4 regions of the Streptomyces noursei ATCC 11455 genome follow, and region 2 is predicted to be linked to each of the others. Evidence: riboswitches for the same ligand, from Rfam matches in the RefSeq annotation. Region 2 holds a riboswitch; each other region holds the start of a gene.
The links. A riboswitch is a leader RNA that binds a small molecule or an ion and turns the genes downstream of it on or off. The one in region 2 is predicted to bind cyclic di-AMP.
Positions count from the first base shown of each region.

Region 1: it holds a riboswitch for cyclic di-AMP, as region 2 does, so the genes downstream of both, SNOUR_RS16565 (C40 family peptidase) here and SNOUR_RS11760 (M23 family metallopeptidase) in region 2, are expected to answer to the same signal.
Region 3: it holds a riboswitch for cyclic di-AMP, as region 2 does, so the genes downstream of both, SNOUR_RS23875 (transglycosylase family protein) here and SNOUR_RS11760 (M23 family metallopeptidase) in region 2, are expected to answer to the same signal.
Region 4: it holds a riboswitch for cyclic di-AMP, as region 2 does, so the genes downstream of both, SNOUR_RS21455 (peptidoglycan DD-metalloendopeptidase family protein) here and SNOUR_RS11760 (M23 family metallopeptidase) in region 2, are expected to answer to the same signal.

Region 1 is NZ_CP011533.1:3,982,012-3,989,441, reverse strand. It holds partial or broken gene SNOUR_RS43005 (C40 family peptidase) at 1-216, opposite strand, end outside; gene SNOUR_RS16570 (hypothetical protein) at 568-921, shown strand; gene SNOUR_RS16565 (C40 family peptidase) at 1,068-2,198, opposite strand; cyclic di-AMP (ydaO/yuaA leader) riboswitch at 2,207-2,392, opposite strand; gene pcrA (DNA helicase PcrA) at 2,630-5,134, shown strand; gene SNOUR_RS16555 (M23 family metallopeptidase) at 5,208-6,911, opposite strand; gene SNOUR_RS16550 (esterase/lipase family protein) at 7,155-7,430, opposite strand, start outside.
Region 2 is NZ_CP011533.1:2,822,673-2,830,102, forward strand. It holds gene SNOUR_RS11745 (bifunctional acetate--CoA ligase family protein/GNAT family N-acetyltransferase) at 1-618, opposite strand, end outside; gene SNOUR_RS11750 (HPr family phosphocarrier protein) at 820-1,101, shown strand; gene SNOUR_RS11755 (GntR family transcriptional regulator) at 1,612-2,298, opposite strand; gene SNOUR_RS11760 (M23 family metallopeptidase) at 2,544-3,323, opposite strand; cyclic di-AMP (ydaO/yuaA leader) riboswitch at 3,337-3,492, opposite strand; gene SNOUR_RS11765 (M16 family metallopeptidase) at 3,794-5,176, opposite strand; gene SNOUR_RS11770 (M16 family metallopeptidase) at 5,215-6,555, opposite strand; gene SNOUR_RS11775 (DNA gyrase/topoisomerase IV subunit A) at 6,868-7,430, shown strand, end outside.
Region 3 is NZ_CP011533.1:5,611,131-5,618,560, forward strand. It holds gene SNOUR_RS23865 (cytochrome P450 family protein) at 1-27, shown strand, start outside; gene SNOUR_RS23870 (transglycosylase family protein) at 295-1,398, shown strand; cyclic di-AMP (ydaO/yuaA leader) riboswitch at 1,658-1,827, shown strand; gene SNOUR_RS23875 (transglycosylase family protein) at 1,835-2,527, shown strand; gene eno (phosphopyruvate hydratase) at 2,766-4,082, shown strand; gene SNOUR_RS23885 (FtsB family cell division protein) at 4,252-4,758, shown strand; gene SNOUR_RS23890 (DUF501 domain-containing protein) at 4,884-5,435, shown strand; gene SNOUR_RS23895 (Ppx/GppA phosphatase family protein) at 5,432-6,421, shown strand; gene SNOUR_RS23900 (NAD(P)/FAD-dependent oxidoreductase) at 6,893-7,430, shown strand, end outside.
Region 4 is NZ_CP011533.1:5,064,169-5,071,598, reverse strand. It holds gene trmB (tRNA (guanosine(46)-N7)-methyltransferase TrmB) at 1-31, shown strand, start outside; gene SNOUR_RS21470 (PrsW family intramembrane metalloprotease) at 137-1,471, shown strand; gene SNOUR_RS21465 (hypothetical protein) at 1,555-1,857, shown strand; gene SNOUR_RS21460 (aldo/keto reductase) at 1,938-2,903, opposite strand; gene SNOUR_RS21455 (peptidoglycan DD-metalloendopeptidase family protein) at 3,025-4,407, opposite strand; cyclic di-AMP (ydaO/yuaA leader) riboswitch at 4,419-4,565, opposite strand; gene SNOUR_RS21450 (DUF2332 domain-containing protein) at 4,988-6,106, shown strand; gene SNOUR_RS21445 (PP2C family protein-serine/threonine phosphatase) at 6,157-7,296, opposite strand.

The DNA.
Region 1 (7,430 bases), 1.2 Mb from region 2:
GGCGACGGCCGGTTCCGGGGCGCGCGGCAACGCGTACGCCGGGAGGCGCGGGGCGGCGGCCTCCGGGGAGCGCTCCGCGGTGGCGACGGGGTGGCCGCCGAGTCGGCGGACGCTGCCCAGCCGGCGGGCCCAGCCGGAGACCGCGGTCGCCTGGTGGCTCCCGGTGCGCTCCAGGACCGTGGCGCCGTCCAGGTAGCGCTGCGGGTCCGCGGCGAGCAGCAGCCCGGTGCGGGCGGCGCGGGCCGTACGGGGCCCGGCCGGCGGGGGTGCGAGCGGCGGCCGCTCACCGGCCGTGTGGTGCGACGCCATGGCGGCCGTCACTTCCTTCCCTGCGGGCGGATACGACCGGCGGGGTACGGGCCCGGTCGCCTGCAGGAGGAAGCTAGGCCCGGTGTCGCCGTCGGGAACCCCCTTGCCCGGCATTGCCCGATTCCGACCGCCACCGTGCGGGGGATGACCGGCCCCAAGGTCGGGGGAGGGCCGAGGGGCGGTGGGCCCTGACCGAAGCGGGCATCACGGGCGCCCTGCCGGAAAGGGCGTGCTATGGGGCGGATACGATCCAGCACTATGGACGTAGTAATCAATGTCTTCGTCGCCCTGCACATCATCGGCATCGCCTCCCTCCTGGGCGGCTTCCTGACCCAGATGAAGGCGATGGGCGCGGGCACCGCCCGCTTCGTGCCGGCCATGCTGCACGGCGCGCTGACGATGCTGGTCACCGGCATCGTCCTGGTCGGCCTGAACCAGATGCAGGACCACTCGCTCAACAACATCAAGATCGGCGTCAAGATGGCCGTCCTGGTGGTGATCCTGGCGCTGGTCTACGTCAAGCGCGACGAGGAGAAGCTCCCCAAGCCGCTCTTCGGCGCGGTCGGCGGACTCACCATGCTCAACATCTTCATCGCGGTGCTCTGGACCTGAGCCGCCCGCCCCGCCCCGGGCCCCGCATCGCCGCAGCGACGACTCACCGCGCGGTCATCCCGCTCCGTACTTCCGGAGACGGCGGATGACCGCGCGGTGGCGTGTGGGGGGTGGTTCATGACGGGCGCGGGGCGCCCGTGCGCCGGCTACGCGGGCCGGACGCTGCCGTAGATCGGCATGCCGTAGATCGACTCCACCCGGACGCTGGCGCCCGGGTGCGGGGCGTGGATCATCTCGCCGCCGCCGATGTACATCCCGACGTGGCTGATGTCGTTGAAGAAGAACACCAGGTCACCGGGTTGGAGATCGCTGCTGGAGACCCGGGTGCCGACCTTGACCTGGTCCCAGGTCGTGCGCGGCAGATCGACCCCGGCGGCCCGCCAGGCGGCCTGCGTCAGCCCCGAGCAGTCGTAGGAGCTGGGCCCGGTCGCGCCCCAGACGTACGGCTTGCCTATCTGGGAGCGGGCGAAGGCGAGCGCCTTCCCGGCCTTGGTGGAGTACGAGCCGCTGTCGGAGGTGCCGCCCCCCGAACCGGTGCCGGTACCGCCGCTGGGCTGCTGCTGGCGCTGCTGGGCCTCCTTGCGGGCCTCCTCGGCGGCCTTGCGCTGGGCCTCCGCCTCCTTCTGGCGCTCCAGTTCGGCCAGCCGCGCCTTCTCCTGGGCGGTCAGCCGGGACAGCAGCTGCTGGGCCTCGGCCAGCTTGGACTGAACGTTTCGCTTGGTCTGCTTCAGGGTCTCCTGCGACTGCTGGAGGGCCTCCAGGCTGTGGGTGGCCTCCGCCCGCTGACGGGCGGCGGTCGCGGCCTGGTCCTCGTAGTCGGTGATCGCCTGCTTCTGCCGTCCGGTCAACTGCTCCATCAGGTGGTTGCGGTCGACGAACTGCTGCGGGTCCTTGGCGAGCATCAGCTGGGCGGTGGGGCTGATCCCGCCGGCCTGGTACTGCGCCGAGGCGAACGCGCCCAGCCGGCGGCGGGACTCGTTCATCTTGTCCGCGAGCCGGGCCGCCTCGTCGAGGAGGCGGTTCACGGTGCGCTGCTGGCCGTCCGCCTTCTCCTTGGCGCCGTTGTACTTCTGGGTGGCCACCTCGGCCTGCCGGTAGAGGTCGTCGACCTTCTGCTTGACCTCTCCGATGGAGGGCTGCGGCGCATTCGGGGCGGCGTTCGCGGTCTGCGAGAGCAGCGTGACCGAGGCCAGCGCCGCGGTGGTGAGCCCGGCCGCGGTGCGACGGCCGCCGGGCGTGGCGAGTATGGGGGTGCGCGGCTTGCGATGGGACGCCAAGGCCGGCGACTCCTTCCGTGGACCGCCTACCGGGTTAGCTGTCGGGTTCGGGCGGTGTGCTGACGGAAGGCTTGCCCTACGACCGCTGCGTCCGCCTGGCGACGGGCCGCACCGGGTCGATTCACCCCAGTGGTGCTTGTGGGTCCCCGGCTCCGGGTGCCTGACGGCAGGACCGGACTCGGCGGAGGCGGCCCGTGCGGACGCTGTCGTCCGCGGGGACAGCGGGCTGCCCGAGCGAGACCGTAGCCAACGCGTGTGGCTTCTGTGAAGGCTGATGTTCGATATGCCCGAAACCTTTTCGTGACCTGAAGGTGGGCGTCGCCACGTTTCCGGGCACGAGCGCACAAGTCGCCGCCCCCGCCGGCGCGGTACCGGGGCAATCCGCCACTCCGGGACCGGTTGTCAGTGCGGCGGCCTAGACTCGGTGGGCGATGAGCAGCCTCTTTGACGACAGCTTCCTGGCGGACCTCGGCCCCCCGGACGAGGAGCCCCCGCCCCCGCCCGAGGACGAGCCCGGCCCGGCCCCCGAGGACGTGCCCGCCGACCTCTTCGGTGGGAAGTTCGACGCGCCCATGACCAGGGAGTCCTACTACCGCGACGGTGCCGCCCGCCCGGCCATCGACCCGGCGGCGCTCCTGGAGGGGCTCAACGACCAGCAGAAGGCCGCCGTGGCGCACAGCGGCAGCCCGCTGCTGATCGTCGCCGGCGCCGGCTCCGGCAAGACCCGGGTGCTCACCCACCGGATCGCCCACCTGCTCGCCGAGCGCCACGTCCACCCCGGCCAGATCCTCGCGATCACCTTCACCAACAAGGCCGCGGGCGAGATGAAGGAGCGCGTCGAGGAGCTGGTCGGCCCGCGCGCCAACGCCATGTGGGTCTCCACGTTCCACAGCGCCTGCGTGCGGATCCTGCGCCGGGAGTCCAAGAGGCTGGGCTTCACGTCGTCCTTCTCGATCTACGACGCGGCCGACTCCAAGCGCCTGATGGCCCTGGTCTGCCGCGACCTCGACCTGGACCCCAAGCGCTTCCCGCCCAAGTCCTTCAGCGCGAAGATCTCCAACCTCAAGAACGAGCTCATCGACGAGGAGACCTTCGCCGGGACGGCGGCCGACGGTTTCGAGAAAACCCTGGCCCAGGCGTACGCGATGTACCAGGCGCGGCTGCGCGAGGCCAACGCCCTGGACTTCGACGACATCATCATGACGACGGTCCACCTGCTCCAGGCGTTCCCGGACGTCGCCGAGCACTACCGCCGCCGCTTCCGCCACGTCCTGGTCGACGAGTACCAGGACACCAACCACGCCCAGTACACCCTCGTCCGCGAGCTGGTCGGCCCCGGCACGGTCGACACCCCCGCCGCCGAGCTGTGCGTGGTCGGTGACGCCGACCAGTCGATCTACGCCTTCCGCGGTGCCACGATCCGCAACATCCTCCAGTTCGAGGAGGACTACCCGGACGCCACCACGATCCTGCTGGAGCAGAACTACCGCTCCTCGCAGACGATCCTCTCCGCCGCCAACGCCGTCATCGAGCGCAACGAGAACCGCCGCCCCAAGAACCTCTGGACGGACGCCGGCGCCGGCCCCAAGATCACCGGCTATGTCGCCGACACCGAGCACGACGAGGCCCAGTTCGTCGCCGACGAGATCGACCGGCTCACCGACGCCGGCGACGCCAAGGCCGGCGACGTCGCGGTCTTCTACCGCACCAACGCCCAGTCCCGGGTCTTCGAGGAGATCTTCATCCGGGTCGGGCTGCCCTACAAGGTCGTCGGCGGCGTGCGCTTCTACGAGCGCAAGGAGGTCCGCGACATCCTCGCCTACCTCAGGGTGCTCGCCAACCCCGAGGACGCCGTCCCGCTCCGCCGGATCCTCAACGTCCCCAAGCGCGGCATCGGCGACCGCGCCGAGGCCATGATCGAGGCCCTGGCGCTGCGCGAGAAGATCACCTTCCCGCAGGCGCTGCGCCGGGTCGACGAGGCGTATGGGATGGCCGCCCGCTCCGCCAACGCCGTCAAGCGGTTCAACGCCCTGATGGAGGAGCTGCGCACGATCGTGGAGTCCGGGGCCGGCCCCGCCACGGTCCTGGAAGCGGTCATGGAGCGCACCGGCTATCTGGCCGAACTCCAGGCGTCCACCGACCCCCAGGACGAGACCCGGATCGAGAACCTCCAGGAACTCGCCTCCGTGGCCCTGGAGTTCGAGCAGGAGCGCGGCGAGGGCGCGCCGCCGGAGGGCGCCGCCGCGGGCCCCGGCACGCTCGCCGAGTTCCTGGAGCAGGTCGCCCTGGTCGCCGACTCCGACCAGATCCCGGACGAGGACGAGGAGGGCTCCGGCGTCATCACGCTGATGACCCTGCACACCGCCAAGGGCCTGGAGTTCCCGGTGGTCTTCCTGACCGGCATGGAGGACGGCGTCTTCCCGCACATGCGGGCGCTCGGCCAGACCAAGGAGCTGGAGGAGGAGCGCCGGCTCGCCTACGTCGGCATCACCCGCGCCCGCGAGCGGCTCTACGTCACCCGCTCCACGATGCGCAGCGCCTGGGGCCAGCCCTCGTACAACCCGGCCTCCCGCTTCCTGGAGGAGATCCCCGACGCGTACGTGGAGTGGCGGCGCACGGGCCCCGCGACGCCGTCGGCGTCCATGGGCGGCCTGTCGTCGCGCGGTTCCTCGGGCGGCGGAGGGCTCGGCGGCGGCATCGGGGCGTCGCTGTCGTCGGCGCGTGCCAAGGGGCCGAGCGGGTTCGCGACCCGGCGCGCGGCGGACCGCCCGGTGGTCGCGCTGGCCATCGGCGACCGCGTCACCCACGACAGCTTCGGGCTCGGCACGGTCGTCGCCGTCAAGGGCAGCGGGGACAACGCCGAGGCGACCATCGACTTCGGCGGCGAGAAGCCCAAGCGGCTGCTGCTGCGGTACGCACCGGTGGAGAAGCTCTAACCGCGCGGGCAGCGGGAACGCGCAGGGGCCTGCCGCGGTGTGCGGCAGGCCCCTGCGCGCTCGTACCGGGGATTCAGTACGGGTTGAGGTCGTGGGAGCGGAGCCACGGTATCGGGTCGATCGCCGAGCCGCCGCCCGGCCTGACCTCGAAGTGCAGGTGCGGGCCGGTGGAGTTGCCGGAGTTGCCGGAGTAGGCGATGGTGTCGCCGGCCTTGACCGTGCCGGAGCGGATCTTGGTGCTGCTCAGGTGGCAGTACCAGGTCTCGGTGCCGTCGGGCGAGGTCACGATCGCCATGTTGCCGTAGGCGGAGTTCCACTGGGTGCGGACGGTGCCGTCGGTGGCCGACATGACCGGGGTGCCGTAGCTGACCGGGAAGTCGATGCCGGTGTGCACCGACATCCAGTTCACCCCGGCCTGGCCGAAGAGCGCGCTCAGACCGTGCTGGGTGACCGGCAGGACGAACTTGGGGCGCAGCGCCTCCTTGCGGGCCGCCTCTTCTTCCTTGCGCTTGCGTTCGTCCGCCTGCCGTTGCTTGAGGTCCAGTCGCTCCTGGGTGCGGCTGGCCCGCTCGCGGAAGTCCTGGGCGCTGGCACTGAGTCCGGCGAGCTGGCTGTCGAGCTTCTTGTTGGCCGCAGTCGTCCGCTTCGCGGCACCGGCGTCCGGTGCGGCCTGGGTCGTCGTGCCGTCCTTGTCGTCCCCGCCGAACTGGCTGACCGAGGCCGCGGCCGCCGCGCAGACGCCCATCGCGGCTACCGAGGGCACCGCGACGGTCAGCAGCGCCGAGCGCTTGGCCTGGCGGCGCCGGCCGCGACCGCGGACCGCCTTGCCCGCCGGGGGACCGTCGACCCGCAGGGGGGCGTCGTCGTCCGGGACGGCGGTGACGGGCATCGCCTGGGTCATCGCGTCGGCGATCGACGAGGGGTCGGGCGCAAGGGCCTGGGTGGCGGACGCGTCGGTGGCGTCGTGCTCGTCGGCGGCGCAGGCGGTCGCGGGGGCGAACGCCGCGAGGGGCTGGTCCCACAGGACGGTGTCCTCGACCGGGACGGTGTCGTCCGCGGGCGGGCCCGCCTGGGCCGGGATGCCCGGGGCCGGGGCGGGCGACGGGGCGGTGCGGTCGGCGTGGTCGGCGTAGTCCGCGGTCGACCAGACCGCGGTGGCCTCGTAGCCGATCGGCTCCTGGACGGCGGTGGCGGCGGCCGCGAAGGAAGCGGTGTCGTAGGCCGCGGTGCCGTAGCCGGTGTCGTAGGCGGTGGTGTCGTACCCGGTGGTGGGGTAACTGCCGGTGTCGTAGCCGCCGGTGAGGCCGCCCCCGGAGCCGTACGCGGCGCCGGTGTCGTAGCCGCCGGTGTCGTACGCCCCGCCGTCGAAGCCGTGCGCCTGGAAGCCACCGGTGTCGTAGCTTCCGGTGCCGTATGCGGCGCCGCTCCCGTGGGCGGCGGAGTCGTAGCCTCCGGCGGGCCCGTAGGCCGCGGTGTCGTACCCGGCGCCATACGGGGCGGTGGTGCCGTAGCCGGGGGCGTCGTATCCGGTGTGCGCGTACGGGTCGTAGCCGGTGTCGTAGGCGGTGGTGTCGTACCCGGTGGTGGGGTGACTGCCGGTTCCGTAGGCGTCGGTGAGGTGGTCGCCCACGGGGTGGCCGCCGGTGCCGTAGCCGCCGTGGCCGCCGGGGTGTGCGCCGAAGAGGGGGTCACCGTCGCCGTATGCCGCGTGCGCGTAGGACGCATCGGAAGCGGGGGCGGTCGGAAGCTGAGCCCCCGACGGGTGACGGTCGTCCACCAACTTCTCTTTCGCCTCGGCTGCAGGAGAATTAGCGGCGACTGTACCCGGCGGTACACGACGGCGACAATCTTCCCGAAGTCCCGGGCTCGGCGAGGCCGGGCATTTGGCCGCCTTTCGGCAGGACACAGGCCACTTCTTGCGCGTTCTTGGCGGGTCGTTCGAAGATTGTTCGACGAGGTGGCCGGGGTATGACGAGGGGCGGTCGCGCGGGCGTCGGGGGATCGCCACTCCGGGCGTCGGTCAGGCCACCGATATCGCGCCCCGCGCGGACGGGGCCGCTTCCGTGGCCGCCAGCACCTCCCGAATCCGCGCCGCCACGGCCGCGTTGACCGGCAGCGCGAGGTGCCCGACGCCGCTGACCCGGACGTTCTCCACGTGCAGGTCCGGATGATCGATCCGGGCGGTCGTGGCCGGCACCATCACCTGGTCCTCCTCGCTCCAGAAGGCCACGAAGCGCGTCCGGCAGCGCGGCGCCGGCAGCGCCAACTCCGCGATCACGGTGGAGTCGGGGCGCAT
Region 2 (7,430 bases):
GACGGAGCGGGCCTCGGCGCGCTGTTCGCGGCCGCGCATCACGGCCATGGACTGCTCGGTCGGTTCGAGGTCGAGCTCCAGGCGGACGACGCCGTCCGCGAAGGTGCGCTTCTGGGTGTAGCCGGCGTCCGTGAACACCTTGATCATCTTGGTGTTGGCGGGCAGGACCTCGGCGGCGAACCGACGGATGCCGCGCTCGCGGGCGACCGCGGCGATGTGCTCCAGGAGGGCGGACGCGACGCCGCGGCCCTGGTGGGCGTCCTGGACGAGGAAGGCGACCTCGGCCTGGTCGTCGTCGGGGTTCTTGGCGGGCAGCCCGCGCTCGTCGATCCGGTCGTAGCGGACGGTGGCGATGAACTCGCCGCCCACCGTGGCGGCCAGGCCGACCCGGTCGATGTAGTCGTGGTGGGTGAACCGGTGGACGTCGCGGTCGGACAGACGGGGATACGGGGCGAAGAAGCGGTAGTACTTCGATTCGTCCGAGACCTGCTCGTAGAAGGAGACCAACCGCTCTGCGTCGTCGGGCGTGATGGGCCGGATGCGTGCGGTGCCGCCGTCGCGCAGCACCACGTCGGCTTCCCAGTGGGTCGGGTACGCATGATCCGGCGGCATCTGCATGCGGACAGCGTACGGCGGGCCGCCGACAACGGGCTCGACGTGCGTACGCTCGATTTCCCGGTCCCTGCCGCAGCGGGACCGACGGCCCGGAAGAGAGCCGAACAACCCGGACGGGAGGCCGGGACGGAAGTGCCGCGGGACCACACCTGGCACCGTGCGAGAATGGTCTAGACAACAGTCACGACTTTGAAGGGCAACACCATGGCTGAGCGCCGCGTCAATGTCGGTTGGGCCGAGGGCCTGCACGCCCGCCCCGCGTCGATCTTCGTCCGAGCGGCCACCGCCTCCGGTGTCGCGATAACGATCTCCAAGGCGGACGGCAACCCCGTCAACGCCGCCTCCATGCTCGCGGTTCTGGGCCTGGGCGCCCAGGGTGGCGAGGAGATCGTACTGGCCTCCGAGGCCGATGGTGCCGAGGCTGCGCTCGACCGTCTGGCGAAGCTGGTCGCGGAGGGCCTCGAGGAGCTCCCCGAGACCGTCTGAGGAGCACCGGGGCCCCACGTCCCGACTCACCCTTCTGCTCATGCGGCCCCGCCGCGGTGACCGGGACAACCGGGTACTGCGGCGGGGTCGTCTGCTTGGGCGGCGGCGCGGCGGCAGTCCTTCTTGGGCCGTCGAGTCTCACGTCACCCGGGACCGCGACGGGAGGCGGATTCGGCGGCCGGCGTCACGCTGCCGGGCCGGAAGCGGGCGGCCGGAGAGGGCGGGCGGCGAGCCGTTAGGGCGCGGGACAGTGCTTCGCGAATCCCCCGCCCCGCCATGCATCGCTCAGGGCGTCCAGGAATACCCGTCCCCGGTCGGAGCTCTTTTCCTTCAGCCTGCAGAATTCTCGATCGAGACTGGATTCCCGAAAACGGAATACCGAATCAGGGGTTGCGGGGTTGCGAAGCACGAACTCTCCGCTCTATCCCGCCCCACCCCTCCCGCCCCGTTCGCCTTCCTTCCCCATCGCGGCAATTCCGCTACGCCATCTCTTTGTATACGGGGCGATTGTTAAGCGCGGGCGCGTGCCGTGTTGACGGCTGGTTTCGGCTCCCTCACCACGGGAGCGGCGCGCCGCAGCCGGTACACGGGAAGCGACCGCTCGATGTGGGCCACCATGAGGGCACGGGCCCGTTCCGCGTCCCCCCGGGCGATCGCGTCAAGCACGGCACCGTGTTCGTCCCACGAGTCGGTGACCCGGGTCGGCGGTTCCACCACGTACATCCACTCGATCTTGCGCCGCAGCTGGGTGAGCAGTGCCGTGAGGCTGGGGCTGCCGGTCGCCTGGGCGAGCGTCTCGTGGAACCAGCTGTCCAGTTGGCGCAGGTCGGCGGGGTGGCCGTGGCGGGCCCGCTCCCGGCCGAGCCGTACCAGGCCGCGCAACACCTTCAGGTGGGCGGAGCTGCGGCGGGCGGCCGCGCGGGCGGCACCCAGCGGCTCCAGGAGGGCACGGATGTCGAGGAGGTCGGCGGCCTCCTGTTCGTCGAGTTCGGCGACGCAGGCGCCCGCGTGGTGGCGGGTGGTGACGAATCCCTCGGACTGGAGGGTGCGCAGCGCTTCCCGCACGGGGACCCGGGAAACGCCGTAGCGCGCGGCGAGAATGTCCTCGATCAGCCGACTCCCCGGCGCGAGTACGCCGGAGACGATGTCGTCGCGAATCGCTGTGCACACCGCATGCGCGGAAATATGGCCTCGCATCGTCCGTGCCTCCGCCGTAATCTGCGAAAAAGTGCCGCCCCGTCGGCGACTTTCTCCGACTCTATTCGAACGCGGAGAGTTTTCCCTCAGCATGTCGTGAATTCACCGGCGCTTTTCGGCCGGTGCACAGGGCCTCCGGGCGGGCGGTGCGCCGGTGGCCCCGGGGGACGACGGAGCCCCGGCCCACCAGGGTGGCGGGCCGGGGCTCCGGGGGACGGTGTTGCGGCGGAGAGATCCGGATGAGGTCAGACGGTGACGCCGTGCGCGCGCAGGTAGGCGACGGGGTCGATGTCCGAGCCGTAGTCGGGGCCCGTCCGCGCCTCGAAGTGGAGGTGCGGGCCGGTGGTGTTGCCGGTGTTGCCCGAGAGGGCGATCTGCTGCCCGGGGGTCACCGTCTGGCCGACCGTCACCCCGATCGACGACAGGTGACCGTATTGGGTGTACGTGCCGTCGTTCATCTTGATCACGATGTTGTTGCCGTACGCGCCGCCCCAGCCGGCCTCGACGACGGTGCCCGAGCCCACGGCGTGGACGGACGTGCCGGAGGCGGCGTGGAAGTCGATACCGGTGTGGCTGCCGGAGGACCACAGGCCGCTGGACGCCTTGTACGCGGTGGAGACGTAGGAGCCGGTGACGGGGGCGACGAAGGTGTTGAGGCGCTTGCGCTCGGCCTCGCGGGCGGCGCGCACCTTGGCCGCGCGCTCCTCGTCGGCCTTCTTCTTCGCCACCTCGGCCAGCCGCAGGGCCTCCGCCTCGGCCTTCGCCCGGGCCACGGTGGCCTCGGCGGCCGCCTGCTGCGCGTCGGCCTGGGCCTCGATCCGGACGGCGAGCTCGTCACCCATCACGACGGCCTGCTGGAGGCCGGTGTCGTGGTGGGCCGCCTCGCCCGTGGCGGCCAGCGCGGGCGACGCCACGGAGGCGACGACACCGGAGGCGGCGAGGGTGGCTATGCCGGCGAGGTTGCGGGTGGTACGGGCGGTGCGGGTCGCGCGGCGGTGCTTCCCGGTGGCACGGGTGAACGCCATGTACTGGCTGGTCCTTTCCTTCCTTCTCGCCTACCGGGTTAGCTGACGGGTTCGGAGCAGGAAGGTCTCCTACGGGTTCCTCCGGAGAGGCGCCCGATTCACCCCAAGGGACGTGTGGGTCCCCGGCTCCCCTGGCTCGCGCCGTACGGGGACTCGGCGATGACTGTCCGGTGCCACTGTTGCGGCGGACTTGTGACGAACAGCCGGACCGACGCTAATCGGGACAACTTTCAATCGGCAAACAGAACCGGACTTTTGTGCGCCACGCCACACGCGAAACGGGCAACCGACACAACCGGCCGGGCATCTCCGACCGCCCGCGGAGCGTGATCCCACGGAGCCGTGCGCGCCTCGGAAGTCACGCACCCGACGCGCACACACACAGCGGCTCCCGTGGCAAGTGACCACCACGGGAGCCGCTTTGTCGATAAGTGACGAGCCGTCTGCTGACCGCCCGTCACCCGACGGGATCAGCCGCTGACGACCGTCACCTCGCCGATGCCCAGCGCCTTGACGGGCTCGGCGATCTGCGCCGCGTCACCGACCAGGATCGTCACCAGCCGGTCCACCGGGAAGGCGCTCACGACCGCCGCGGTCGCCTCGACCGTGCCGGTCTTGGCGAGCCGGGCGTACAACTGCGCCTGGTAGTCGTCCGGGAGCTGCTGCTCCACCTGGTCGGCCAGCGTCCCCGCGACGGCCGCGGCGGTCTCGTACTTCAGCGGCGCGACACCGACGAGGTTCTGCACCGCGACGTCCCGCTCGGTGTCCGTCAGCCCCTCCGCCGCGAGGGTGCGCAGCACCGTCCACAGGTCCTGGAGGGCCGGCCCGGTGGACGCGGTGTCCACCGACCCGCTGATGGCGAGCAGGGCGGCGCCGGTGGCCCCCTCCGGCGAGGACGGGGCGGAGGAGCGCAGCACCTGCCCGAAGGAGCGCACCCCGTAGGTGTAGCCCTTCTCCTCGCGCAGCACCCGGTCCAGCCGGGACGTGAGAGTGCCGCCCAGGCAGTACGTGCCGAGCACCTGGGCGGGCCACACCTGGTCGTGCCGGTCGGCGCCGACCCGCCCGATGAGCAGCTGCGTCTGGACGGCGCCCGGGCGGTCGACGATCACCACGCGGCCCGCGTCGTCGGCCACGACCGCGGAGGGCTTCGGGGACTCGGCGGTGGAACCCGTCCAGGCGCCCAGGGTGTCGGCCAGCGCCGCGTCCAGGTCGACGCCGGTGAAGTCGCCGACGATGACGGCGGTGCCGGTGGCGGGCCGGACATGCGCGTCGTAGAAGGCGCGGACGGCGGCCGCGTCGATCCTCGCGACGGTCTCCTCGGTGCCCTGGCGGGGCCGGGACATCCGGGAGGTGGCCGGGAACAGTTCCTTCGACAGCGCCATCGCGGCACGCCGGGCCGGGTTGGCCAGCTCGTGCGGGATCTCATCGAGGCGGTTGCGGACGAGCCGCTCGATCTCGCTGTCGGGGAAGGCGGGGGCGCGCAGTGCGTCGGCGAGCAGCCCGAGGGCGCGCGGCAGCCGGGAGGCGGGGACCTCCAGGGAGACCCGCACACCGGGGTGGTCGGCGTGCGCGTCCAGGGTGGCGCCGCAGCGCTCCAGCTCGGCGGCGAACTCCTCCGCGGTGTGCTTGTCGGTGCCCTCGGACAGGGCGCGGGCCATGATCGTGGCGACGCCGTCGAGGCCCTCGGGCTCGGTCTCCAGAGGGGCGACGAGGTTGACCTCCACGGCGACGACCTGCTGGCCGGGGCGGTGGCTGGTCAGGAGGGTCAGCCCGTTGGCCAGCCGGCTGCGGTCGGGGGCCGGGAAGGCCCACGGCTTGGGGGCGCCGCCCCGGGGCTGCGGGTGGAACTCCATGGTGCTCACGGGGGCGTCTGCGGGGGTGGTGGCGTCGGTCACTTGGCCGCCTCCTCTTCCTCGGTGCCGGCGGCGTCGGTCTGCGCGGTGGGCTCGTAGACGAGCACGGCGCGGTTGTCGGGGCGCAGGCGGGCCTTGGCGATCGTCTGCACCTCCAGCGGGCTGATCTCCAGGACGCGCTGGACGGCGGTGAGCGCGAGCTGCGGGTCGCCGAACAGGACGGCGAAGCGGCACAGTTCGTCGGCGCGCCCGCTGACCGTGGCGAGCCGGTCCAGCCATTCGCGCTCCAGTTGGGCCTGCGCCCGCTCCATCTCCTCCGGGGTCGGCCCCTCTTCGGCGAAGCGGGCCAGCTCCTCGTCGACCGCGGCCTCGATGGCGGGCACCTCCACGCCACCGGACGCCTTGACGTCCAGCCAGCCCAGCGAGGGCGCGCCGGCCAGCCGCAGCAGGCCGAAGCCGGCGGCGACCGCGCTCCGGTCGCGGCGCACCAGGCGGTTGTACAGGCGGGAGGACTCACCGCCGCCCAGGATGGTGAGCGCGAGGTCGGCGGCATCGGCCTCGCGGGTGCCGTCGTGCGGGAGGCGGTAGGCGGCCATCAGGGCACGGGAGGGGACGTCCTCCTCCACGACCGTGCGGATCTGGTCGCCGATGGTGTCGGGCAGACCGCCGTCGCGGGGCGGCTGCTTGCCGTCGTGCGACGGGATCGAGCCGAAGTACTTCTCCACCCAGGCCAGCGTCTGCTCGGGGTCGATGTCGCCCACGATGGACAGGACCGCGTTGTTGGGCGCGTAGTAGGTGCGGAAGAAGGCCCGCGCGTCCTCCAGGGAGGCGGCGTCGAGGTCGGCCATCGACCCGATGGGGGTGTGGTGGTACGGGTGGCCCTCCGGGTAGGACATGGCCGTCAGCTTCTCGAAGGCCGTGCCGTAGGGGACGTTGTCGTAGCGCTGACGGCGCTCGTTCTTGACGACGTCGCGCTGGTTCTCCAGGGACTCGTCGTCGAGTGCGACCAGCAGCGAGCCCATCCGGTCCGCCTCCAGCCAGAGGGCGAGCTCCAGCTCGTGGGCGGGCATGGTCTCGAAGTAGTTGGTGCGCTCGAAGCTGGTGGTCCCGTTGAGCGAGCCACCGGCGCCCTGGACGAGCTCGAAGTGGCCGTTGCCCTTCACCTGCGCGGACCCCTGGAACATCAGGTGCTCGAAGAGGTGAGCCAGGCCCGTACGGCCCTTGACCTCGTGGCGCGAGCCGACGTCGTACCAGAGGCAGACGGCTGCCACCGGCGTCAGATGGTCTTCGGAGAGCACCACGCGCAGGCCGTTGGCCAGCCGGTGCTCGGTCGCTGTCAGGCCGCCGGAGCCGGCTTGTTCTGTGGCCGTGTGACCCATGGGCATGTACGTCCCTTCGATCCGCTTGCGAGGAAGTTCTGTCACTGTATGCAACCGCGTCGGCATCTGGCGAAGTTCCCGTGAGGAAGGCCCCGAACGTGCGCCGTGGGCGCCTGCGGGGCGTCAAGGGGGGAGTCGTGGTGAGCGTTGTCAGTGGGGCGGTCCACAATGGTCCGCGTCAGACTCATCGGACTCGCCGGTCGGTCCGCCGGCCGGCCGGTCAACGTTGATCCCAGTGTGGGTCCGAAGCGTTGACCCAACAGCGTTGATCACACATCGGCAGTAGACGCAGCAAAAGGAGCCGCAGCCGCGATGGCCCGCCGCAGCACGAAGACCCCGCCGCCGGACGACTTCGAGGAGAGGATCCTCGACATCGACGTCGTCGATGAGATGCAGGGTTCCTTCCTTGAATACGCGTACTCGGTCATCTACTCGCGCGCCCTGCCGGACGCCCGCGACGGTCTCAAGCCCGTACACCGCCGCATCCTCTACCAGATGAACGAAATGAGCCTGCGGCCCGACCGCGGCTATGTGAAGTGCGCCCGGGTCGTCGGCGAGGTGATGGGTAAGCTCCACCCGCACGGCGACGCGTCGATCTACGACGCCCTGGTGCGCATGGCGCAGCCGTTCTCCATGCGGCTGCCCCTGGTGGACGGGCACGGCAACTTCGGTTCCCTGGGCAATGACGACCCGCCCGCCGCGATGCGGTACACCGAGTGCCGGATGGCGTCGGCGACGTCCCTGATGACGGAGTCCATCGACGAGGACACCGTCGATTTCACGCCCAACTACGACGGCCAGGAGCAGGAGCCGGTCGCCCTCCCCGCCGCGTACCCGAACCTTCTCGTCAACGGGTCGTCCGGGATCGCCGTCGG
Region 3 (7,430 bases), 2.8 Mb from region 2:
GTGGAGTTCACGCCCGAGCCGTCCTGACCGGGGCGCTGACCAGGAACGGCCGCGTAATTGACGCTCCGTCAGCTACGTAATCATTGCGTGATCTCCGCTACACCGACTTGTGACTGCCCGTGACCCCGGCTACCTTTCCTCCGACGATCGAGGTCGGCCACGGGCTGCCGCACGGCACCCCTTCCGCCGCCGATCCGACAACTCAACCGCCGCGCGAAAGGCAACCGCATGCGTTCCGGGAACGGCCGGCATCGTCGCCCCCGACAAGCACCGGCCATCTTTGTCACGGCAGGAGTGACCGGCGCGGGCCTGGCCCTGCCGCTGTTCACCGCGGGTGGCGCCCACGCCGCCGACACGGCGACCTGGGACCGCGTCGCGCAGTGCGAGAGCGGCGGGGTGTGGAGCGCCGCCACCGGCAACGGCTTCTACGGCGGTCTCCAGCTCACCCAGGAGATGTGGAACGACTACGGCGGCACCGCCTACGCCTCCCGCCCCGACCTCGCCAGCCGCGCCCAGCAGATAGCCGTGGCCGAGGCGATACTCGACGACCGCGGCCCGGACGCCTTCCCCAGCTGCGCGGTGAACGCCGGACTGACCAAGGACGGCCGCAAGCCCCGCGTCGACCCGGGCCCCACCAGCCGCCCCTCGCCGCGGCCGACGCACGGCCACAACGGCGGCGGCGCCTCCGACGACGCGGGTGACGGCTCCGACACGGCGGGCGGCGACCAGGCCCAACCGGGCCCGGCCACCCGGACGCCGGAACCGTCCGGCGGTGACTCCGGCACGGACCGCGGCCCGGACGCCGGCAGCGGCTCCGACGCCGGCGCGGACGGCCCGCACGCGCCCTCGGCGACCCCGGAGCCCTCGGGCTCCTCGTCCGCCTCGCCCGCCCCGTCCGACTCCGGGGCACCCACCGGCTCCCCGTCGGGCTCCCCGTCCGATTCCCCGTCGGGAAGCCCGTCCACCTCGCCGGCGGACCCGGCGGATCCGTCCGTGCCGTCCGACCCGTCGGGCTCGACGGACCCGGCCGACCCGGCGTCGCCCGCCCCGTCCGACTCCACCGCGCCCGGTGGCCCGGACCGGTCCGGCGCCCCCGCCACGCCGCCCGCCGCCGGCAAGCACCGCGGGACGCCCGGCGACGGTACGGAGGCCGGCGACGGCCGGGACGGCGGCCGCGGCCGGCACGCCTCCCGCGGCGGCGAGGCGCCCCGCACGCCCCCGGCGGAGGCCGGCAGCTACCGCGTGCGCCCGGGTGACAACCTGTCAGAGATCGCCGTCAGCCATGACCTGCCGGGCGGCTGGCCCGCGCTCTACCACCGCAACCAGGACGTCATCGGCTCCGACGCGGACCTGATCCACCCCGGTCAGATGCTCGACCTCGGGCGGACACAGGGGTAGTTACCGGCAGTTCGCCGTCTTTCGCGGCGTTTCGTAAAAGTGAGATATGGCTCTCGTTGCGGGGGATGGGTCCGGACCTGTCCCCCGTTGCCATACCGGGGCCTACCTGCGGAAATGACTCGCGCGGTGATCAAAAACGGTCAACTTGGTTCAGAAGATGGGGTTTGAACACCAACAGGGTTACTGCTTACGGTCAGGACCGCTCGCCAAAGCGGGCCCTTCGATCGCACGCCGAGTCCTGCCGGCGGTCGGAGTCGACGACGCGCAAGCGCCGAAGGCAGGAGCGGGGGACCCAAGGTAAGTGCCGACCCCGCCCGTGAGAGCGGGTCAGTCGGCTTGGGGTGAAGCCGTGTGTGCAGCACACACGGCCGGGCAGCTCACACGGCCCGAACCCGACAGCTCACCTCGTAGGCGTCGGTGAGGAAACGAACGCACGATGCTGATCAACAAGGGCAAGCACCGCCGCAGCTCCAAGGCCGTCCGCGTCGCCACGCTGGCCGGTGTCGCCGGCGCCGCCGTCGCCGTTCCGCTGATGGGCGCCACCTCTGCTTCCGCCGCCTCGGTCGCCACCTGGGAGAAGGTCGCCCAGTGCGAGTCCAGCGGCAACTGGTCGATCAACACCGGTAACGGCTACTACGGTGGCCTGCAGTTCTCGAACTCCAGCTGGGCCGCCGCCGGTGGCACCAAGTACGCGGCCCGCGCCGACCTGGCCACCAAGGAACAGCAGATCGCCGTCGCCGAGAAGCTGCTCGCCATGCAGGGCCCGGGCGCCTGGGGCTGCGCCGCCGCCGGTGGTCTGACCTCCGGTGGCCCGGCCGCCGACGTCAACCCCTCCGGCTCCACCGTCAAGAAGAGCCAGGGCACCGAGGCCCGCAAGCAGACCGAGGGCTCCACCAAGAAGTCCGCCCCGGTCCGCGAGAAGGCCGAGAAGAAGGCGGAGAAGGCCCAGCCGGCCGCCCCGCAGCACTCGCACCGCTCCGGTGACACCTACACCGTCAAGTCGGGCGACACCCTCGCCAAGATCGCCAAGGCGCACGGCACCAACTGGAAGGCGCTCTACGCCGCCAACAAGTCCGTCGTCGGCGGCAACCCCAACCTGATCTTCCCGGGCCAGAAGCTCAGCGTCTGAGCCGTACCGGCCACCTGAGAGACCCGCGAGAGCTGCCCCGCCGCGGCGCGTACCCCCGAGCGCGCCGTGGCGGGGCTTCTCCGTTGCCGGGCCCGGTCGCCCCCCGGCACGACGTTCCCCGCATAGCGAACAGTGCCCCGAAACCTCCTGTGAACTGGGGCTTTGTTCTGCTTGTTGGGTTTTTTCGTCCCACGGAGCGGGCCACGGGCGAGCGGATCCCCCCGGGGCCGTTAGGCTCATGCCGAGAACTCCAGACACCCCTGAAGGAGACAACGTGCCGTCCATCGACGTCGTCGTAGCCCGCGAAATTCTCGACTCGCGAGGTAATCCCACGGTCGAGGTCGAGGTCGGCCTCGACGACGGCAGCACCGGCCGTGCCGCCGTCCCGTCCGGCGCCTCCACCGGCGCCTTCGAGGCCATCGAGCTGCGGGACGGCGACCCCAACCGCTACCTCGGCAAGGGCGTGGAGAAGGCCGTCCTGGCCGTCATCGAGCAGATCGGCCCGGAGCTCGTCGGCTACGACGCGACCGAGCAGCGGCTGATCGACCAGGCGATGTTCGACCTGGACGCCACCGACAACAAGGGCTCGCTCGGCGCCAACGCCATCCTCGGCGTCTCCCTCGCCGTCGCGCACGCCGCCTCCGAGGCCAGCGACCTGCCGCTGTTCCGCTACCTCGGTGGCCCGAACGCGCACGTGCTGCCCGTCCCGATGATGAACATCCTGAACGGCGGCTCGCACGCCGACTCCAACGTGGACATCCAGGAGTTCATGATCGCCCCGATCGGCGCGGAGTCCTTCTCCGAGGCGCTGCGCTGGGGCGCCGAGGTCTACCACACCCTCAAGAAGGTGCTGAAGGCCAAGGGCCTGGCCACCGGCCTGGGCGACGAGGGCGGCTTCGCCCCCAACCTCGGCTCCAACCGCGAGGCCCTGGACCTGATCCTGGAGGCCATCAAGGAAGCCGGCTACGCCCCCGGCCAGGACATCGCGCTCGCGCTGGACGTCGCCGCCTCCGAGTTCTACAAGGACGGCAAGTACCAGTTCGAGGGCAAGGAGCGCTCCGCCGCCGAGATGACGGAGTACTACGAGGAGCTGGTGGCGGCCTACCCGCTGGTCTCCATCGAGGACCCGCTGTTCGAGGACGACTGGGCCGGCTGGAAGGTCATCACCGACAAGCTCGGCGCCAAGGTCCAGCTGGTCGGCGACGACCTCTTCGTCACCAACCCCGAGCGCCTGGCCCGCGGCATCGAGGAGGGCTCCGCCAACGCGCTGCTGGTGAAGGTCAACCAGATCGGCTCGCTGACCGAGACCCTGGACGCCGTCGAGCTGGCCCAGCGCAACGGCTTCAAGTGCATGATGTCGCACCGCTCCGGCGAGACCGAGGACGTCACCATCGCCGACCTCGCCGTCGCCACCAACTGCGGCCAGATCAAGACCGGCGCCCCGGCCCGCTCCGAGCGTGTCGCCAAGTACAACCAGCTGCTGCGCATCGAGGAGATCCTCGACGACGCGGCGGTGTACGCCGGCCGCAGCGCGTTCCCGCGCTTCAAGGGCTGAGGCCCACCCACACCACCGTCCGGCTGAGCTCCCGAGGACTCGACAACGGAGCAAAGCCGGGGTGAAGCGCAGCGTCCCCGGCACCGGTCCCGTACCGTTGCCGGGGACGTACGTCATGACGACCGCCGTGACGACGTCAGGACGGAAGCTGAAGGGGAGGCGAGACGACGTGCCCGCGGACCGGTTCTCCACCGCGACCCGGCTCAAGGCGCTCGGCGAACAGGCCGCCGCCCGCGTCCACCGCGCCAAGCGACGGCCCCGCCGCAACCGCCTCACCGGCCGGGCCGCCCTGCTGGCGCTGGTGATGTGCTCGCTGGTGGTCGCCCTGGCGTACCCGATAAGGCAGTACATCTCCCAGCGTTCGGACATCGCCGACCAGCGCCGCAAGGCCCAGGACGCCGCCGCCGCGCTCGACCGGCTGCGCGACGAGAAGGCCCGCTGGCAGGACCCGGCCTACGTCCGGCAACAGGCCCGCCGGCACCTGCACTACGTCATGCCGGACGAGACCGGGTACATCGTCCAGGACGGGACCGGGGTCCGCGCCGCGCCCAAGGGAGCGGCGGCGGCCCAACGCCCCTGGTACGACAAGCTCTGGGAAGACGCGGACCGCGCGGACGGCGCCGACCACGCCGCCACCGCCCACGCCCGCGACACCACCGCCGTCACCAAGCGGTAGCCCGCACCGGCGGGCAGCGGCGAGACTGTGTACGGGCGGGCCCGCACACGGCCGTACGGCACGCTCTCGCCGTGCTTCCGCCCGGCCCGTTCGTCACTCACCACCGGCCCTCACCGAAAGCGCACATGGACACGCCCCCGCCCCAGACCGAGCCCACCGAGCCCACCGCCGCGGACATCGCCGCCTTCAAGGAGCAGCTCGGCCGTCCGCCGCGCGGCCTGCGCGCCATCGCCCACCGCTGCCCCTGCGGCCAGCCGGACGTCGTCGAGACCGCACCGCGCCTGGAGGACGGCACCCCCTTCCCCACGCTCTACTACCTCACCTGCCCGCGCGCCGCCTCGGCGATCGGCACGTTGGAGGCCAACGGCGTGATGAAGGAGATGACCGAACGGCTGGCGGCCGACCCGGAGCTGGCCGCCGCCTACCGCGCGGCCCACGAGGACTACATCCGCCGCCGGGACGCCATCGAGGTGCTCCAGGGCTTCCCGAGCGCGGGCGGCATGCCCGACCGGGTCAAGTGCCTGCACGTGCTGGTCGGCCACTCGCTGGCCGCCGGCCCGGGAGTCAACCCGCTCGGCGACGAGGCGCTGGCCATGCTGCCCGAGTGGTGGAAGAAGGGCCCCTGCGTGAGCCCGTGCGGGGAGACCGTCGAGACCGACGAGGGAGCGTCCGAGTGAAGCGTGTCGCCGCTGTCGACTGCGGTACCAACTCCATCCGCCTGCTGGTCGCGGACGTGGACCCGACCACCGGCGAGCTGAAGGAGCTCGACCGCCGGATGCAGATCGTCCGGCTCGGCCAGGGCGTGGACCGCACCGGGCGGCTGGCGCCGGAGGCGTTGGAGCGGACCTTCGCGGCCTGCCGGGAGTACGCCGCGGTGATCAAGAACCTGGGCGCGGAGCACCTCCGCTTCGTGGCGACCTCGGCCTCCCGCGACGCGGAGAACCGCGCGGACTTCGTCCGCGGCGTGGTGGACATCCTGGGCGTGGAGCCCGAGGTGATCACCGGCGACCAGGAGGCGGAGTTCTCCTTCACCGGCGCCACCAAGGAGCTGACCGGCCACCCGCACATCGAACTCCCCTACCTCGTCGTGGACATCGGCGGCGGCTCGACGGAGTTCGTGCTCGGCGGGGCCCACCCGTCACCCGCCACCGCCCTCGCCGGAGATGCTGCGCATCGCAGCTCTGTGAGGGCCGCCCGCTCGGTGGACGTCGGCTGCGTGCGGATGACCGAGCGCCATCTGCTCCACGACGGTCACATCACGGACCCGCCCACCGCCGACCAGATCGCCGCCATCAAGGCCGACATCGCCGCGGCCCTGGACCACGCCGAGGAGACCGTCCCGCTGACCGAGGCCGCCACCCTGGTCGGCCTGGCCGGTTCGGTGACCACCGTCGCCGCCATCGCGCAGGGCCTGGACCACTACGACTCCGCGGCCATCCACCACTCCCGGATCTCCCGGGCCGCGGTCCGCGAGATCACCGAGCGCCTGCTGACCTCCACCCACGCCGAGCGGGCGGCGATCCCCGTCATGCACCCCGGCCGGGTCGACGTCATCGCGGCCGGCGCCCTCGTGCTGCTGTCGATCATGGATCGCATCGACGCCGACGAGGTCGTGGTCAGCGAACACGACATTCTGGACGGAATCGCCTGGAGCCTCGCCTGACGAGCGGTCCCCGCACGGGGTCCGGGACGGCGCCGCAGCCGCTGCCCATATCGGGCTTTTCGTGCGGGCGCGGCGCCGTCTGAGCGGGTTTCAGGGGCCTCGGAGGGGGTCCCGAGGGGCGCCCGGAAAAAAGGTTCGTGAAATCCTTCACATGAAAAAACCGCCTCCCGGGCGAACTATGGGGCCATCCGACCCTCATTCGAAGGTCCTAGGACTCATCTGCCCGAAGAATGCGGGGTCTACGGTGGGTCTCCACCGTGTGACAAGAGTGTCCGCGAGGGGCGTGGTCCAGCCGCTCGCAGACGGACAAGCCCTGATCAATAGGGGTATCCAACGTGTCGCGTTATACCGTGGTTCCCCGAACGCGCTATGGCGTCGGTCACGGAGCCGGCGGAGTGTAGCAGATGCCTTCGTCATTCTTGTGAAGGGGCTCACGAGCGACCCCCCATGTGGGGGTGGATACTCGATTGCATGAGCACCACGGAGCGTCCCAGGATCCTCGTTGTAGGCGGTGGGTACGTAGGCCTGTACGCGGCACGCCGCATCCAGAAGAAGATGCGGTACGGCGAGGCGACCGTCACGGTCGTCGACCCGCGCTCGTACATGACGTACCAGCCCTTCCTCCCTGAAGCTGCGGCCGGCAGCATCTCCCCCCGTCACGTTGTGGTCCCGCTGCGGCGCGTGCTGCCCAAGGCGGAGGTCCTCACCGGCCGGGTGACCACCATCGATCAGGACCGCAAGGTCGCCACCATCGCCCCGATCGTGGGCGATGCGTATGAGCTGCCCTTCGACTACCTGGTCGTCGCGATGGGCGCGGTCTCCCGTACCTTCCCGATCCCCGGCCTGGCCGAGAACGGCATCGGCATGAAGGGCATCGAGGAGGCCATCGGCCTGCGCAACCACGTCCTGGAGCAGCTGGACAAGGCCGACTCCACGACCGACGAGGAGGTCCGCCGCAAGGCGCTGACCTTCGTCTTCATCGGCGGTGGCTTCGCCGGTGCGGAGACCG
Region 4 (7,430 bases), 2.2 Mb from region 2:
GCACGACCTGCTCTTCCGCCGCCGGGGCTGAGGGCCGCCGCCCTCCGGGGCCCCGGCCCCGGAGGCACCCGCCCGCGCCGGTCCGGCCCGACAAACCCGCATGCCCGCACTGTCCCACCCTCGTTAGGGTCGATGGGTGTACCCGTCCTTGCCGCCGCTCCCCGAGCACCCAGCCGGCCCGCCGCCGTACACACCCGCCGAGGCCCACCGCGGGCCCCGGCGCTGGTCCGCGCCCTGGCACAGCAAGACCGTCCGGGCCATCGCGCTGGCCGCGCTGCTGGCGCTCTCCGGCGTGCTCATCCTCGGCATCGTCCGGCGGCAGACCGGCACCGAGGGCCTCCTGGTCGGCGTCGGACTAGCCGTCTTCCCGGTGCCCCTGCTGATCGCGGCCTTCTGCTGGCTGGACCGGATCGAGCCCGAGCCCTGGCGGAATCTGGCGTTCGCGTTCGCCTGGGGGGCGTGCGCGGCCACCTTGGTCGCGGTCCTGGCCAACGGCTTCGCCACCGACTGGCTCGCCAACAACATCGCCTCCGCGTCGCCGACCGAGGCCCAGGCATGGGGCTCGACGGTCATCGCCCCGATCGTCGAGGAGGTGATGAAGGCCGCCGCCGTCGTGCTGCTCTACCGCTTCCGCCGCCGTGACTTCGACGGCATCACGGACGGCATCGTGATCGCCGGGATCACCGCGACCGGCTTCGCCTTCACCGAGAACATCCTCTATCTGGGCAGCGCCTTCGGCGAGGACCAGTCCTTGGGGCACACCGGTCTGAGCTCCCTCACCGCCGGCACCTTCTTCGTGCGGATCGTGGTCTCCCCGTTCGCGCATCCGCTCTTCACGATCCTCACCGGGCTGGCGTTCGGGATCGCCGCGACCCGCTATCCGCGGCGCCGCGGCGCCCGTGCCGCGCTCATCCTCTTCGGCCTGGCCACCGCGGTCCTGCTGCACGGCATCTGGAACGCCGCCTCCAACCTCGGCGACGCCGGCTTCCTCACCGTCTACGGCGTGTTCATGGTCCCGGTGCTGCTGGTCCTGACCTGGCTGGCGCTGTGGGCCCGGCGGCAGGAGCTGCGCTCGGTGCGCGACTACCTCGCCCCGTACACCGCCACCGGCTGGCTCGCTCCACCGGAGCCCACCGCCCTCGCCTCGCTGCGGACCCGCGCGCTGGCCCGCGACATCGCCCGCCGCACCCACGGCCCGGCCGCCGCTCGCGCCGTCACCGCCTACGCGGCGCTGGCCACCGCCCTGTCCTTCCACCGCCGCCGGGCCCATCTGACGGGCCCGCCGCCGGACTTCGCCGCCCGGGAACGCGAACTCCTGGAGCGCCTGTGGCACTACCGGCCGTGGGCGGGCCCGGCGCTGCTCCAGGCGTGGGCGGGCGGGGCGGCGGGAACCGGCCCGGCCTCGGCGGCGCGCCACCCGGCCCCGGCCCCGCCGCACGAAGCCGCGCCGCCGCCCGGCGCCGCGCGCTGAACCGTCCCCCAGGCCGTGCTCCGCGCGCGGGATGCGGGCGCGCGTAGGCTCGTGGGAGTTGTCCGTGAAAGGGAGGATCTGCGATGGCTGGGATACCGACGAGCGTGGTGGCGGCCACGGGCCTGGTGGGCGGTTACGGCGTGGCCCGGTGGACCAAGAAGCGGCCGTTGGGCGGCGTCGCGCTGGCCGCCGCCGGGGCGGTGGCGGCCAGGGGCTGGCAGCAGAAGGCCGGTACGAAGGCGGCTGCCGCGCTGAGCGGTGCCTATGTGGCGGCGTTCGCGGGGTCGCACCCGCTGGCCAAGAAGATCGGGGCGTGGCCTTCGGTGTTCGCGGTGGCCGGCGGCGTCGCCCTGGCCTCGTGGGCGGTGGCGGACCGCCGCGGCTGAGACGGCCGGGCCGGGTCCGCGCGACCGACGGCGGCCGGCGGCGCGGGGGCCTGTGCGGGCCCCCGCACCGCCGTGCCGCGTCAGGCCGATGCCTCCGTGAGGAGGGACATCTCGGCGTCGGTGAGGACGAGTTCGTTGACCGCCAGCAGGGCCGTGAGCTGGGACACCGTGCGCGCGCTGGCGATGGGGGCCGCGACGGTGGGCCGGGCGGCGAGCCAGGCGAGGGCGATGGTGGTCGGCTCGGCGCCGTGGGCCGCGGCGACGGTGTCGAGGGCCTCCAGGACGCGGCGGCCGCGGTCGGTCGCGAGGTAGCCGGCGGCCTTCGCCGAGCGGGCGCTGTCGACGCTGGCGCCCGGGCGGTACTTGCCGGTCAGGAAGCCGGAGGCGAGCGCGTAGTACGGGACGGCGGCGATGCCGTTGCGGGCGGCCACGTCGGCGAGTTCGCCCTCGTAGGTGTCGCGGGAGACGAGGTTGTAGTGCGGCTGGAGGGCCACGTAGCGGGCCACGCCCTCGCGGTCGGAGAAGTCCAGCGCCTCCTGGAGGCGCCGGGCTGAGATGTTGGACGCGGCGATCTCGCGGATCTTGCCCGCCTCGACGAGGTCGTCGAGGGCGGTCAGGAACTCGCCCACCTCGACGGACTCGTCGTCGTAGTGGGTGTAGTAGAGGTCGATGTGGTCCGTGCGCAGCCGGGACAGCGAGAGGTCGACGGCGGTCTTGATGGTGCTGGCGGACAGGCCCTTGTGGTCGGGGTGGGCGCCGACCTTGGTGGCGATCACGACGTCGTCGCGGTTGCCGCGGGCCGCGAGCCAGTTGCCGAGGACGGTTTCGGACTCGCCGCCCTTGTTGCCCGGCACCCATGCCGAGTAGACGTCGGCGGTGTCGATGAAGTTGCCGCCGCCGGCCACGTAGGCGTCGAGAACGGCAAAGGACTCGGCCTCGTCAGCGGTCCAGCCGAAGACGTTGCCGCCGAGGCAGAGGGTGGAGACGGACAACGAACCGAGCGACTTCGGAGTGGGGGCGGAGCCTTGGGCGTGTGTCACGGTCATGCCCGTTGCAACGTCAGGACGTGGGGAGTTGTTCCTCGTTCCGCAGCCGTCCGGGGTCCGGGGCCCGCGTCCCGATCGGTCCCGTCGGCCGCCCACGGGGTGTGGGCGGCCGGCCGGTCCGTCAGACGGTGGTCCCGCGGTCGCGCAGCCAGGACACCGGGTCCGTCGGTGCGCCGGCGTCCGGGCGGACCTCCAGGTGGAGATGCGGACCGGTGGCGTTCCCGGTGGCGCCGACCCGGCCGATCACGTCGCCCGTGTGGACCCTGCCCGTCGTCTTGACCATGGAGGACAGGTGGCAGAACCAGAGCTGCGTGCCGTCGTCGAGGGTGAGGACGATGCGGTAGCCGTACCCGCCGGCCCAGCCCGCCTGGGTGATGGTCCCGTCGTGAACCGCCTTGACCAGCGTGCCCGTTGGGGCCGTGAAGTCCTGTCCGGTGTGGTCCGCGGCCCAGCGGTCGTCGGCCTGCCCGAAGCCGGCGGCGAGGGTGTACGAGGAGACCGGCGCGACGAAGGTCCGCGTCGGGTGGGCGCGGTGGTCGGCCGCCGGTGTGGCCGGGGCGTCGGCCGCCGTCGCCCGGGGTGCGGTCCCCTGCGCCGCCGGAGGCGCGGCCTCCGTGCGCTCCTCGGCGGTGCCGGCCTGTTCCGCCGCCCCCTGCTGCCCGGGGGCGCCCTGGTCCGCCTGCGGGGCGGCGGCGTGCTCGGCGCCCGTACCGGCCTCCGGCTCCGCGGCGTCCTGGGGGGCGTCGGCCTGCGGGGCGTCGTCCTGCCGGACGTCGGCCTGCTGGAGGATGCGGTTGCGCAGCGCCTCGGCCGCGCCCGCGGGCCGGGCGTCCTGGGCGGCCTCGTCGGGGGCGGTGCCGGTCCGGGAGGGGGCGACGGAGGGGCCGGCGGAGGCGGCGAGCGCCGTGCCGGTCTCCTGGCCCGTGCCGTCGCCGTCGGCCGCCCCGCCGGGGTCGGGCATCGATATCGGCACCGGCGGCCGACCCTGGGCCGCGGCCACCCCGCTCGCGCCGACCGCCGCGATCACACCGACGCCCAGTGCCGTGCCGCCGCGCGCGAGACCGCCGCTGCGCGCCCTAGCCACCCGGTGCTTGCCGCGGAGCGCGCGGAGCGGCCCGTCGTCGTCGCTCGACTCGTCGGCCGGGAGCCACGCGTCGCCGGTCCCGTCGCCTTCGCCGCGGACCTCGCCCTCGCCTTCGAGGCCGGGGGACGGCGCGTCACCGGGCAGCACGCCCTGTGCCGACCGATGGCGCGGCGGCGAGGTCTGGGGCGCCGGGGACGCCTGGCCGTGGGAGAGGTCGCGGGAGAACGGCTCCTGGGGCGGCTGCCCTTCCCTCAACCCACCGGCGATCGGCGGGACTTGGGACGGCTGGACGGGAGCACCGGCCCCGGAGGGACCGGCCGGACCGACGGGGGCACCGAAGCCGACCGCGCCACTGAAGTCGGCGGGGCCACCGAGGCCATAGGTGGACGGGCCGTGTGGGGTGGGCCTGTTGGACGCCACGGGGGCGCACTCCTTTCCTTCCTTCTCGCCTACCGGGTTAGCTGACGGGTTCGGAGCAGGAAGGTCTCCTACGGGCACCGCTTGGCGAGAGGCGCCCGATTCACCCCAAGAGGGTGGTTCCCCGGTTCCCTCGACTCAATTCACGGCAATTCCAGGCGGATCCGGCGGGTCCCGCGAAACCGGTTGATCCGGGCGACTCGACGCGGGTCGAGGACACGGGTCGGGTCGTGCGAACAGCCGGCTCGGGCGGGTGACTCGGAGACGTTCTGGGCATGCGGGAACAGCGCGTGCGGGATTCGGCGTCGGCGCACGGTGCCGCCATTGGCGACGGCTGGGACGACCGCGCTCCGTTATCGGACAGTAATAGAGACGACGAGGGAAATCCAAGCGTTCCCTTGAATCCACGGGGGTTCCGCAAGCTCCTCGCAGGGGCCCATAGCAGGGACTTTCACCCTCAATTCGGATGCAACCTGGGCGAGTTGACACCACCCCGCCAAACGATCTCGCGACGATTGTGCGCCACTTGTTACGCGGAGGGACGCACCTCGATCACAGAGAGTGAGGACGGTAACGTCGCCTCATGGTCGTCAACGTCGCGAACACCGGAAACGCCGGGAACACGGTCAGCACCCCGCAGGAAATGGCGCTCCGGTACGGGGAGTTCTCCCGGCAACAGGCCCGGGGACGGTCCGACGCCCACGAGGAGCTGTCCGCCCGGATCAGCCACGACGACGAGCTCTGCGAACTGCTCGCGGCTTCGCTGCCGGCCGGCCACAAGCAGCAGCCGGACCTCCTGCTCGCCGCGGTGCGCCAACTCGACGGTCCGCACGCGGAATGGGGGCCGCGCGGCGCGGCGGCATACGGGCGCTGGCGCGAGTGGACGATCCGGCACTGGGACGAGGTCCGCGCGGTGATCATGCGCCGCTCCGCCCGGTCCGACGAGCCGGCCCGGTGCGCCACCCTGCTGCCGCTGCTGGCCCGTATGCCGCAGCCGCTGGCCCTCCTGGAAGTCGGGACGTCGGCGGGGCTGTGCCTCTACCCGGACCGGTACCGCTACCAGTACGTCCAGGAGGACGGCCGCGCGGTGGACGTCCCGGGTGCCGCGGACAGCCCGGTCACGTTCACCTGCCGCGCGAGCGGGTTCGCGCCCGGTGGCGAGGGCGGCGCGGCGGCACTGCCCGGCGCCCTGCCCGAGGTCGTCTGGCGCGGCGGCATCGACCCGGCGCCGCTGGACCCCCTCGGGGAGGCGGACGACCTGCGGTGGCTGCGCGCCCTCGTCTGGCCCGGTGACGAGGCCCGTACGGCGCGGCTCTCGGCGGCCGTGGAGGCGGCGCGGACCGCGCCCCGACCCACCGTGGTGCGCGGCGACCTGATCGACGAGCTGCCGGCGCTGGCCGCCCGAGTGCCGCCCGGGGCGACGCTGGTGGTGTTCCACAGCGCGGCGCTGAACCACCTTCCGCCCGCCCGGCGCGAGGAGTTCGCCCACCTCGTCCGGTCGCTGCTCGCCGAACGGGACGGCGGGGGCCACTGGATCTCCCAGGAGCACCACAGCGTGCTGCCGTGGATCACGGCGCCGGAGCACCGCTCCCCGGGGGCGGCGGACACGCCGCTGCTGACCCTCGCCCTGGACGAGCGCCCGGTCGCGCTGACCGACCCGCACGGCCGCAGCGTGCACTGGCTCCCTTCCGCGCTGTCGTAGCGCGCCCGCCCGGTCGCGCGGCGCACCGGCGGCCGGCCCGCGGCGACGGCCTACCCGTCCAGGGGCCGCTGGACCGCCAGCAGCGCCATGTCGTCCGCGGGCCCGCCGCCCGTGTGCCGGGCGACGTCCTCGACCACCACGTCCAACAGGTCGTCGGGCCCGCTGAACAGGCTGCCGCGCAACCGGGCGCACGGGTCGTAGAACCGCCCGTCCCGGTCGCGGGCCTCGGTCACCCCGTCGGTGAACAGCAGCAGCAGCGCCCCGGCCGGGAAGAACGTCCGGTCCGAACGGCCCGGCCGGGCCCCCAGGTCGCCCAGGCCCAGCGGCAGCGCGGCGACGGACGGGGCCAGCTCCCGGAGGCCGCCGTCCGGGGTGAGCAGCAGAGGGGGCGGGTGGCCGTGGTTGAGGACCCGGAGCACGGACGGGTCCTCGGCGGGGATCTCCGCCAGGACGGCCGTGGTGAAGCCCTCCTGTTCATCGAGGCCGGCGCGGCGCCCGCCCTCCCGTTTGAGCGCCCGTTCCAGCCGCTCCGCGACCGCCTCCAGGGTGGCCTCCTGCTCGGCCGCCTCCCGGAAGGCGCCGATGACGACCACCGCGGACTCCACCGCCTCCAGGCCCTTGCCCCGCACATCGCCGACGATCATCCGTACGCCGTGCGGGGTGTCCTGGACGGCGTACAGATCGCCGCCGATACGGGCGCCGGCCCGGGCGCCCACGTAGCGCGCGGCGATCCCGAATCCGGCCAGCCGGGCGGGCGGCGCCGGCAGGAGGGCCTGTTGCGCGGCCTCCGAGACGTCCCGTACGGAGGCCAGCCGGGCGTCGCTCACCCGCACGACCCGGTTGGTGGCGAGCGCGAGCAGCGCTACCACGACGACCGTGCTCGACTCGGTCACCGACTGCTGGTAGTCGGCGGAGCCGTGGTACGTGGTGAGCAGGACCTCGGTGACGATGGCGGCCAGGGCCATGCCGGCGGTGGCCCACGGGGAGAACAGCGGGGCCGCGATCAGAGGGGCGGCGACGAGGAACGGGGCCGCGGTGTACTCGGGCGGCGTGACCAGGTCGAAGAGCACGCCGACGGCGATCATGGCGACGGGGAGCCAGCGCGCCAGCCGGCGGCCGCGCGAGGACATCCGGGAGCGGCGCCCCCGTCGTTCCCCCTCGCCCGTGCGGTTCTCGCCGCCTCGTACCATCCGCACCGGCCTCTTCCCACTCCGCCGCCCGGTGGCGCCCGGAACGGGGCCCGGCACCGCCGCGTGCCGGGCCCCGGGCCCGGTCGTCGCACCCCTCGCCTGCCGGGCGGACGGCGGGAGGGCGACGACGGGGC